2 regions of the Paenarthrobacter sp. CCNWLY172 genome follow, and region 2 is predicted to be linked to the other one. Evidence: riboswitches for the same ligand, from Rfam matches in the RefSeq annotation. Region 2 holds a riboswitch; the other holds the start of a gene.
What was found. A riboswitch is a leader RNA that binds a small molecule or an ion and turns the genes downstream of it on or off. The one in region 2 is predicted to bind S-adenosylmethionine.
Positions count from the first base shown of each region.

Region 1: linked by a shared signal. The riboswitch ahead of WBN73_RS17030 (hypothetical protein) and the one ahead of WBN73_RS08165 (DUF1737 domain-containing protein) in region 2 are both predicted to bind S-adenosylmethionine.

Region 1 covers NZ_JBBEGB010000011.1:77,608-83,089, reverse strand. Annotated here, with positions in the region: gene WBN73_RS17045 (matrixin family metalloprotease) at 1-748, opposite strand, end outside; gene WBN73_RS17040 (VIT1/CCC1 transporter family protein) at 833-2,005, opposite strand; gene WBN73_RS17035 (hypothetical protein) at 2,238-2,429, shown strand; gene WBN73_RS17030 (hypothetical protein) at 2,426-2,725, opposite strand; SAM riboswitch class IV at 2,742-2,861, opposite strand; gene WBN73_RS17025 (sodium:solute symporter) at 2,989-4,524, opposite strand; gene WBN73_RS17020 (helix-turn-helix domain-containing protein) at 4,793-5,368, shown strand.
Region 2 covers NZ_JBBEGB010000004.1:306,437-311,918, forward strand. Annotated here, with positions in the region: gene WBN73_RS08155 (NtaA/DmoA family FMN-dependent monooxygenase) at 1-427, opposite strand, end outside; gene WBN73_RS08160 (SulP family inorganic anion transporter) at 582-2,285, shown strand; SAM riboswitch class IV at 2,372-2,483, shown strand; gene WBN73_RS08165 (DUF1737 domain-containing protein) at 2,497-2,763, shown strand; gene WBN73_RS08170 (rhodanese-like domain-containing protein) at 2,760-3,170, shown strand; gene WBN73_RS08175 (O-succinylhomoserine sulfhydrylase) at 3,171-4,379, shown strand; gene WBN73_RS08180 (hypothetical protein) at 4,390-5,034, shown strand; gene WBN73_RS08185 (glutamate--cysteine ligase 2) at 5,031-5,482, opposite strand, start outside.

The DNA of each region.
Region 1 (5,482 bases), on a different contig from region 2:
GCATGACGGCGAGGACGTAGTCGGCGCCTTCGGGATCAGCAAGGAGTTCGGCGACCTGCGGGGTGTCCAGCTCCAGGCTGCCCGTGATGTAGCTTTTGGGTCCATTGTTCAGCGAGTACATGGTGCTGCCGCCCGTACCAATGACTTTTTCCGCCAAAGCCGGTGCTGCCTCCGGAGTGGTCCACGAAATCAGCAGGGGCGCCCATCGGTCGCCGTACTTGGCCGGCTGGTATGGCTCCCGTCGGTCTACCGGCAACTCGTCGGTGGTCCCGTCGTTGACGAACTGGATTCCTGAAGCTGCGGAGACGTTCGCGATCGCTGCCTCCAGCAGTGCATCGGAACCTTCCGGCGCGGACCCTTCGTTCACCACGTAGTGCAGCGGGCGGCATGGCGAGTACCCCACCGGAGTGCCGTCGTCGTTGGTAGCCAGGAACTTATACGACTCGTTGGTAGTCTCCGGCACCTTCGGCGAGGCCAGCGGGGCGTCCGCCTCCTCAAATCCGGGCGGCGGGGCGTCTGCTGCACGTGCTGGCGCCGTCTGCTTCTGCCCGGGTGTCCCGTCGTGCGCGGCACCAGGGACGCTCACACCCGGGAAAAGGGCGGTGATCCGCGGGTCTCCATGCAGGAATCCGCTGACCAACACTGCCACCACAGCGGCAATTCCGGCCATGAGCACGCCACGGAGAATGTGCCAGGCCGTGCCGGTACGCCGGTGCTTTGGCGCACGCGTTTCCCGCTCCGAGTCCACGGTTCTCCATTCCTCACGCCCTGGTCACGCGGGGCAGCGCGGAGGACGAACCAACATTACGGGCTGCGGGGGGAACCGTCCAAACTAGACGATGGTTGCCCCGAACACCAGGCCCAGCCCATACGTGGCGGCAGCCGCTGCAAGGCCGATCGCGAGCTGGCGCAGCCCGCGGCTCAGCGGCGAGGTCCCGGACAGCAAGCCCACGACGGCGCCGGTCGCCAAGAGCGCGATGCCCACCAGCACACCGGCCACCATCAAGGCGGCAAAGCCCGTCATGCCGAAGATGAAGGGCAGGATGGGAACGATGGCACCGGACGCGAAGAAGCAGAAGCTGGACATCGCTGCGCCCCATGCCGAACCGACGGATTCGTGCTCGTCGGTGGCAGGTTTCTCGGGCTGCAAGGAGAGGCTGGGATCGCAGTCGCAGCTGAACAGGCCCATTCGCTCTGCGGCGCGATGCTCAGCGGCCTCGCGCGTCATGCCGCGGGCAAGGTAGACCAGCACCAATTCGTTGTGTTCGATGTCCAACGACGGTGCTGCCGTGAGAGTGGCTTGGGTGGGCAGCGTCGCGTTGAGCAGTTCCCGCTGGGAGCGTACAGAGACGTACTCGCCGGCGCCCATGGACAGTGCGCCCGCCAAAAGACCTGCCACACCGCTCATCAGCACCACCGGACTGGGTACGCCGGTGGCGGCCATGCCCATGACCAGCGAAAGGTTGCTCACCAGGCCGTCGTTGGCGCCGAAGACCGCGGCACGGAAGGTCCCGGAGAGCCGGTTCCGACCACGGGTAGCCAGGCCCCTGACCACCTCTTCGTGGATCTGTTCGTCAGCCACCATGGCGGGTGTTGCCGCGGGTTCGGAGCCGTAGGGGGAGCGGCCTTCTGCGCGTTGGGCCAGGGCCAGTACAAAGACCGACCCGAAGTTGCGGGCCAGGAATCCCAGGAACTGGCTGCGGGCTGACGCGGCCTTGGGCATTCCGGCGTGCTCACCCAGGAGCTTGAGCCAGTGGGCCTCGTGCCGGCCTTCGGCCTCGGCCAGGGCCAGCAGGATTTGGCGTTCTTCGCCGTCGCGCCTCTGGGCGAGTTCGCGGTAGACAGCGGCCTCGGCGCGCTCGTCGGCGAGGTACTGACGCCACCGGCGGATGTCGGCGTGCGAGGGCGCCGCGGGTTCCGTTCCGACGTTCTCGAGGGCTGCCGATTCCGGGGTGGGGTCCGGAGCTGGGCTCGACGAACCGGGGGATTCCTGGTGCTGTTGCACTTTCTCTCCTGTGCTGGGTGGGGTAATTGCGGCCCCATTGCACGCCCCACTGTACCGCTTATCTGCGCGGTTTTTTGGCTGGTATTCCTCACTTGGAATGTTCGGCGCACCGTAATTTCCGGCCGTCCTTGACCCCCGACTTAGCCGGTGCTCAGATGGAAGGACAGGGGCGGGGGCCCACCCCGCACACGTTCAACAGGGCTTGAGCGGCCCACGAGACGGAGGTTGCACCATGAACACCACCGAATCACACGCCAACTACCCGGAACGGACCACCATTGAGTCAGATCCGGCCTACGACTACGCCGAGGACCAGGAAGTGGACGAGGCCTGGGTGGAAGAAGTGGACGCCCCCGAGGACGACGAACGTGTGGTCCCCATCGACGAGACCGAGGAATTCCGCGAAGCAGACGAGGAAATCTAGGCGGGCTCCTCGTGGCTGAGTGTGTAGTGAAGCTGCACGCCGGCGCGTTTGCCGGCCGCCGCAACAGTCACGGTTAGGGTTCTCGACGCATCACACCAAAGGGTCGGCCGGACCGCTCGGGCCAACGCCTGCGCGATCAGGTGCGGTTGGGGATGTCCGAACCGCATGGTTCCGGCCTTGGCAGTGATGGTCACCGTGCCCAGGAAGAGGTCGACGGCGGGAATCACCGCGACTGTGTGGGTGGCTGTTGTTGCCGGGGTACTGGTAGCCGGGGTGGTATCGCCTTGGTACGGCAAGGGACTGCTCCTTGGGGGAGTGCTCTTGCCCGCTCGGTTGTCTCTGGTCCGGGACGGGCCGCTTCCTCATCCGAACCACCCGTGAACATGGGGTTGGTGTGTGGCCAGTCGGAGCTTGGCACCACATCTCTTGAAGCTGGGACCACCTTACCGCACGGCTGTCCAGCAAGTTGGGGCGCCCTCTTCCCGGGGACAAAACAACGGCGGCGCCACCCCGGAAAGGGGAGGCGCCGCCGTCGAATTTTGCTCTGTTGCTTGCAGCGCTACTTGTGGCTGCTGACCGGGTGGGCCTCAGGCGGGAGTTCCTCAGAGACGGCACCGGCAACGCGCTTGTCCCAGGCCTCGCGGACTGCGGGATCAGTGGGCGGGGTGAGCAGTGAAATCACTACGTAGGCGATGAACGAAGCGGCGAGACCGTAGTAGATCGGTTCGTTGGCGTAGACGCCGTCCGCGCTCGGAATGACACCCAGGGCGAAGAGGATCAGCAGGGTCAGTGTCAGCACCGATCCAACTGCCATGGACCATGCAGCGGCGATGCCCGTGCCGCGCTTCCACACCAAACCGCCCAGGATTGCGACCAGGAGGCCACCCACCAGGATGTCGTAGGCGATGGTGAGGGCAATCACCACGTCCTGAGCCGCCATGGAAATCAGTACTGCCACGATGCCGAGTCCAAGAACCCAGTAGCGGTTGGCTTTGACGTCGTGCTCGGGGTTTTCGCTGTCATCGGTGTTGATGTTCTTGCCGAACCAGCTGGCCACGAACGGGACAACGTCCGCACGTGCCACCGTGGCTGCGGCGATCAGGGCGCCGGATGCGGTGGACATCATGGCCGCAACAGCCGCGGCCATGACCAGGCCGCCGATGCCGACGGGCAGGATGTGGGTTGCCACCTCGGCGTAAACAACGTCCTTGCCGAGGTTGGTGACATCGATGTCCGGCAGTGCCACCCGGGCGGCCAAGCCGATCAGGGCGCCGGCGATGCCGTAGAGGATGCAGTAGACGCCGGCCGTGGCGCCGCCCCAACGGGCAACGGCGGGGGTCTTGGCAGTGAAGACGCGCTGCCAGATGTCCTGACCGATCAGGAGGCCCAGTGTGTAGACCACGAAGTACGTGATGATGGTCTGGGCGCCGATGCCATCGATCTGGAAGAAGGTCTCATCGAGGCGCTCACGGATGCCGTCCATGCCGCCGGCAGCGTTCAGGACGAACGGGAGCATCAGGAAGAAGATACCGACGGTCTTGATGATGAACTGAACCTGGTCGGCCAGCGTGATGGACCACATGCCGCCAATGGTGGAGTAAACCAGGACGATCGCGCCGCCAACGGCGATGGCAAGCCAGCGTTCCCAGTCGAAGAGCACCACGAAGATGGTGGCGTAGGCGCCGGTGGAAGTAGCGCAGAGCATGAGCGTGTACGCCAGCATGACGATGCCGGAGGTCTGCGTGGCCCTGCTGCCGTAGCGAAGGCTCAGCATCTGGGAGACCGTGTAGATCTTCAGGCGCTGGATGGTGCCGGCGAACAGGAGGCTGAGCAGCAGCACGCCTGCGCCGATGGCCACTACCAGCCACATGCCGGAGATGCCGAACTTGTAGCCGAGGCCGACGCCGCCCACGGTGGAAGCGCCACCGAGGACCACAGCGGCCATGGTGCCGGTGTAAAGGAACGGTCCCAGGCGGCGGCCAGCCACCAGGAAGTCGCTGTTGTTCTTGGTGCGGGACTTGCCCCACCAGCCGAATGCCAGCATGGCGAGCAGGTACACCACCACGATTGCGATGTTTATAGCCGAAGATTCCATGAGCGGTCCTTGGAGCTGATGCACGGAGGTTGGGGTTTTCGACGATACTCCTGCGAAGCGTCGAAGTCTCTGTGCTGATGGTTGGAGATTGGGGAAGGGTGTTGTGTGCCTCACAGACAACACTTGTTGCCTATGAGGATATGTTGTGATCGGAGTAACAGTCAAGATGCTTTAGTCACGGTTCCGCCGGTTCTGGTCCTGTTGGCTCGTCTCCCGGCTACTATTGCTCCAATGACAGGGCCAGATGACAGGCCTGAAAGGTTCGTGAATGAAGGCTCTCCCCGTTGAACCGAGCAATGTTCCCGTTGCCATCGGTTCCAGAATCCGCGCAGCCCGGCAGGCGCAGCGCCTCACCATTGAGCAGGTGGCTGATGCCACCGGGCTGACCAAGGGCTTCCTCAGCCGCGTGGAGCGTGACCTGACGTCGCCGTCGGTCGCTTCACTGGTCACCCTGTGCCAGGTGTTGTCGGTCTCTGTGGGTGACTTGTTCGCCGCCCCGGAGACGCACCTGACCAAGCGCGACGACGGCCCCCGTATCTCCCTGGGTGGCCAAGGCATCGTGGAGCGGTTGCTGACGGCCCGCTCCGAGCGCAGGCTCCAGATTTTGCAGGCCACCATTGAGCCGCGGGGCCGCGGGGAGAACGAGCTCTACGCCGTGGACTGCGACGTCGATGTCCTGCACGTGATCAAGGGCAGGATCAAGCTCATTCTGACCAACGAGGCATACGACCTCGAAGAAGGGGACACGCTCTCCTTCCCCGGCCGCGAACCGCACACGTGGATCAACCCCACGGACGAGACCGTCGAGGTGCTCTGGGTGTTGGTGCCGGCGGCGAGCCGCTAGGTTTTCCTGCCCTGCCCTTTCAGCTGCTGCTGCGCTCCTTCCCAGTTACCTCCCGTTCTGGGGGCCGGGTGGTGCGCTGAGCCTCGGGAATCCGGGGGCCGGCGGAAGGGAGTG
Region 2 (5,482 bases):
ACGTGACGACGTTCCAGCCCAACTGGCCCTCTGAGAAGTGCTGCAACGTGGCCAAAAGCCGGGCGGCCGTGAAGGGCGGGTAGAACGAGGCGCTGACGGTCGGCACGATTCCCAGGTGCTCGGTGGCGGAGAGCAGGTAAGGGACCAGCGCCAGCGGATCGTGTTTCGGCGCAAAGGAGGCATGAGCCAGGGACACTTCGGCCGATCCGCCATACGTGTCCGGCACGGTGAGGGAATCCTCGATGATGAAGAGGTCCAACCCGGATTGTTCGAACGCCCGGACTGCGTCCTGGTACAGGGCTGGCTTCTTCCAGTCGTAGCCCAGGCCGTAACCGGGCGTCCCCCACCCCTGGACACCGAATCCATGGCCCACAAACCATCCAAAATGCAGCATGGGCTTGAGTGTAGAACTGCTCTGTCCGTTCACCGCGACCTGATTTCATGCGAAGTTACAGGAGGACGTACTGGGTCAATTATGCTCCCGGGGCGTCACATTTGAACGCGGCCGGAGACGGTCCGTATTTTCCACATAAGGCGTATGTCGTGTTCCACAATCAGCAGGGGTCGGGAATGATCGCTGTATGAGTGCAGCAACCTCCCGCCCCTCCGCCAAGGAGCGGCTGTCCAGCGCCTGGGCCCTCAAGGGCTACAAGCGTGAATGGCTGCGGCACGATCTCGTTGCGGGCGCTGCGCTGTTTGCTTTGCTGGTGCCCGCCGGGATGGCCTATGCACAGGCAGCAGGGCTTCCCCCGGTCACCGGGCTTTACGCAACAGTGGTCCCGCTGCTGGTTTATGCGGTGGTGGGGCCCTCCCGCATTCTGGTCCTGGGACCCGACTCTGCCCTGGCCCCTATGATCGCCGCGGCCATTGTGCCGCTGGCAGCGGGAAGCAGCGAAAAATCCGTGGCGCTGGCCGGCTTGCTGGCCGTGTTGATCGGGGCGCTCATGCTTGCGGGCTCGGCACTGAAACTGGGAGCCATCACGGGCCTGCTGTCCAAACCCATCCGGCTCGGGTACCTCAACGGAATCGCACTGTTGGTGGCCCTTTCGCAACTCCCGGCGTTTCTGGGTATTGAGGCCGACGGCGACGTCTGGCAAAAGCTCGCGAAGGTTACTACCGGGTTACTTGGCGGCGAGGTCAACATCACCGCGCTGTTGTTGGGAGTGGGGTCGCTGGCGCTCATCTGGATCCCCCGGCTCCTGAAGTGGAAGGTACCCGGCGTCCTGTTGGCGGTGGTTGGCTCGTGCGTGGCGACGGCGGTCTTCGGGCTCAACGACGACGTGAAGGTCACCGGGGTCCTGCCGCAGGGCCTGCCCATGCCCGCACTCGGGGGTATTGGCTGGGCCGACGCTTTGATGCTGCTCCCCGCCGCCGCGGGCATCGCGCTCATGGCTTTCGCTGACACTGGCGTGTTGTCTCAAACATTGGCAGCCAAAGAAGGGAAGAAGGTCTCCGGAAACAGGGAGATGGCAGCGCTTGGAGCAGCCAATGCCGCTACAGGCCTCTTGGGTGGGTTTCCCATTTCAGGCAGTACCTCCAGGACACCGGTAGCCGTGGATGCCGGCGCAAAATCCCAGATGACAGGCGTGGTGGGCTCCGTGCTGGTACTGGCCTTCATGCTGCTGGCTCCGGGAGTAACCGAGTACCTGCCGTCGGCAACCCTGGCCGCCGTCGTCATCGCCGCGGCCATTGCCCTCGCAGATCCTGCCGGCGTCAGGCGGCTCCTGGGGCTGAGCCGCAGCGAGTCCGTGGTGATGCTGGCTGCGTTCCTGGGAGTGCTGACGGTGGGTGTCCTCCAGGGAATCGTGGTGGCCATCGCCTTGGCACTCCTGGACTTTGTCCGCAGGGCATGGGATCCGTACAGAACCGAACTCGGCGCAGAGGAAGGCCTTCCCGGGTATCACGACCTTGAACGCCACCCCGAGGGCAAGCGCATCCCCGGGCTCTTGATCCTCCGGTTTGATGCACCCCTGTTCTTCGGCAACGGACAGGTCCTGGCGAGCTTCGTGAGGGAGCAACTCGACGAGGCCCCGGACGAGTCCGCGGAGCCCGTCACCCACATCATCCTTGCCGCCGAACCGATCACCGGGATCGACACCACAGCCTTGGATGACCTGGTAACCCTGGACGAATGGTTGGCCAGAAAAGGAGTGGATCTGGTGTTTGCCGAGCTCAAAGGGCCCGTGAAGGACAAGTTGATCCGCCTCGGCACGGCGGCCCGTTTTACGCCGGACCACTTCTACCCCACTGTCGGCGCGGCAGTGCGGGAGCTCAAGGACCGATAGTGGATCAGCCTCCGATTACGCAACATGACGACGGTGCAGCCGCCCGCAAGTGCAGCCCGACGCCCGTGGATGTTACGTTTTTCTTGAGTAATGAGTACCAGCGCAAAGCCCTGACTTGCTGGTCGGCAACCCTCTCTCCGGCGGGGTGCCTCAGGTGACTACTCGGCGTATCGACAACTCGAACTGCAAGCGTGACTGAGGAGCACCAGCAATGCCTGAACCCACTGAAGAAAAACTCTCCTACCGCCTGATTACAGGCCCGGATAACCGCGATTTCTGCGAGCGTATCCACAACTCCCTCGCCGAAGGCTATGTGCTCCATGGCAGCCCGGCAGCCACCTTCAACGGCACGGACGTCATCGTGGCCCAAGCCATTGTGCTGCCTGCGGCGATCGCCAATGCTGATGCCGCCGTCGCCAACGCAGTGGACCAACTTGAGAATTACGACGATGAAGAAGCGTTCGAGGGCCACGCATGAGCTACGCAGGTGACCTGACCCCACAGGACGCGTGGGCCAAGCTCGAAGAAGGCGCGATCCTGGTGGATGTGCGCACCGAGGGCGAGTGGGCCCACATCGGCATCCCGGACACCAAAGCCACCGAGAACGATCCCCTGTTCATCCAGTGGAACCTGGCTGGCGGTATCCCGAACTCCCGCTTTATCGAGGACCTGCAGCAGCAGGCACCCGAGGATGACGCCGTGGAGCTCGTGTTCATCTGCCGTTCCGGCCAGCGCTCCATCTCCGCTGCCATTGCCGCAACACAGGCCGGCTTCACGGCGTACAACGTCCTTGAGGGCTTCGAAGGCGAACCGGACCGCTACGGTGAGCGCACCGTAAACGGCTGGAAGAACCGTGGCCTGCCTACGAATCTGGGGACCGAGTAAGTGACTTTCAATCCCGACGCCGCCGGCTGGAGCCCTGACACCCAGGCCGTTCGCGGTGGCCTTGACCGCACCAATTTCCAGGAAACGTCCGAGCCCGTTTTCCTGAACTCCGGCTTTGTCTACGAATCGGCTGCCGCTGCCGAACGGGCATTTACCGGCGAGGACGAACGCTTCGTTTACTCCCGCTACGGCAACCCGTCCGTCGCCACGTTCCAGGAGCGGCTGCGGCTGCTCGAAGGAACCGAGGCGTGCTTTGCGACAGCCTCCGGCATGTCCGCGGTCTTCACCGCTTTGGGTGCCTTGCTGGCTGCCGGCGACCGCGTGGTAGCCGCGCGCTCGCTGTTCGGCTCCTGCTTCGTGATCCTCAACGAGATCCTGCCCCGCTGGGGCGTGGAGACGGTGTTCGTTGACGGCCCGGATCTGGAGCAGTGGCGCGAAGCCCTCTCGGAACCGACCACCGCCGTGTTCTTTGAGTCGCCCTCCAATCCGATGCAGGAGATCGTGGACATCGCCGCCGTCAGCGAACTGGCGCATGCCGCTGGGGCGACTGTCGTGGTGGACAATGTCTTCGCCACTCCCCTCCTGCAGCGCTGCGGTGAGCTGGGCGCGGACGTCATCGTGTATTCCGGCACCAAGCACATTGATGGCCAAGGCCGTGTCCTCGGCGGCGCGATCCTGGGCACCAAAGAGTTCATCGATGGTCCCGTCAAGCAACTCATGCGCCATACCGGCCCTTCCCTTTCCGCGTTCAACGCCTGGGTGCTGACCAAGGGGTTGGAGACCATCGGACTGCGGGTGAACCACAGCTCGGCATCCGCTTTGAAGATCGCGGAGTGGCTCGAGCAGCAGCCTGCCATCAGCTGGGTCAAGTACCCGCTGCTCACGTCCCACCCGCAGTACGAGCTTGCCGCGAAGCAGATGAAGGCCGGCGGCACTGTGCTGACCTTCGAGCTGTCTCCTTCGGCCGGGCGCTCAGCCAAAGAGGCCGCCTTCGCCTTGCTCGATGGCCTCCGCGTCATTGACATCTCCAACAACCTGGGCGATTCCAAATCCCTCATCACCCACCCCGCCACCACCACCCACCGGGCCATGGGGCCTGAGGGCCGGGCCGCGATCGGACTCACCGACGGTGTGGTCCGCTTGTCGGTAGGACTGGAAGACGTGGACGATCTCATCCTGGATCTGGAGAAGGCCCTCAAACAGGTCTAACCTTGCTGCCATGAGCGGGAACCATCCCTATCGCCGTGCCGGAGCGGTCATCGTTGCCGGCACGGTGGTGTGGTTCGTGGGAATCTCGCCGGTCTCACGCGTCTACATCACACCGGACGATGCCGAACGCCTGCGCATGCTGACCTCCGGACGGCGCGGCTGGATCGTGGGCCAGCACCTAACCGCCATGGGGACCGTCGCCGTGCCGGTTGGATTCGCTGCCTTTGCCCGCGCCGTTCCGGGAAAGGACGCCGTACCGGGTACGCACTCCGTCCCGGACACCGGCGCATCGCGTGGGAAAGCGAAGAAGTGGGCTTTCGCTGCCGCCGCCGCGTTGCTCGCCGGCGCCCCATTCTTCGTCTCCAGCCTCGCCCGGCGGGCTTCAGACCTCGAAGGTTTTGCCTATCGCCGGGGATCCAACGCGCCCTTCCTGGCGTATTCCGGGTTGCACGTGGTGGCGTTGGCCGCCTTGGGTGGCAGTCTTCTTTCCTTACCCACAAAACGCTGGATCGGCGTCACAGCTTCGGTCAGCGCACCTATCTATGGCGCCATTCTGGTAGCCAAAAAGGACATCCCGCCGTTCTGCTTCTACTTGGTGGAGGGTCTCACTGGCGCCTACCTAATGGCGTGGGAAGAACCGGCCGGCCAATCCTAAGGCCTCCTGACCCGGGTCAGCATCGGCGCGGGCTCCTTGTGCGCGTCGGCGGAGGTTCCGCGAACCGTCACCTTCGCTGCATGCCCGACGACGGCGGCCAGGGCTGCGCTGGTGGGTGGACTGCCCGGCTGGTTCTGGCTGCCGCGCTGCCTGTTGTTGTAACGCACCGCCGCTTCCCGTTGCTCGTCCGCGCCGTTCCCCCGCTCCAACAGGTCTGAGATCCCCGCTTTGACCAGCTCCAATTCGCCTTGGTCATCCAGCACTGGGCTCACATAATCCACCAGCGCCCAGACGACGTCCGCCGCCGGCTGGGGCCGGAAATCACCGAAGTCCAGGAGATCTCCACGCAACCCCGCATTGCTGGCCTGCCAACTCGCCATCCGCAGGAGTGCCGTGGGCACCGCGGTGGGCTCAACGCCGTCGAGCATTTCCAAGGAAGCGGCCTCCA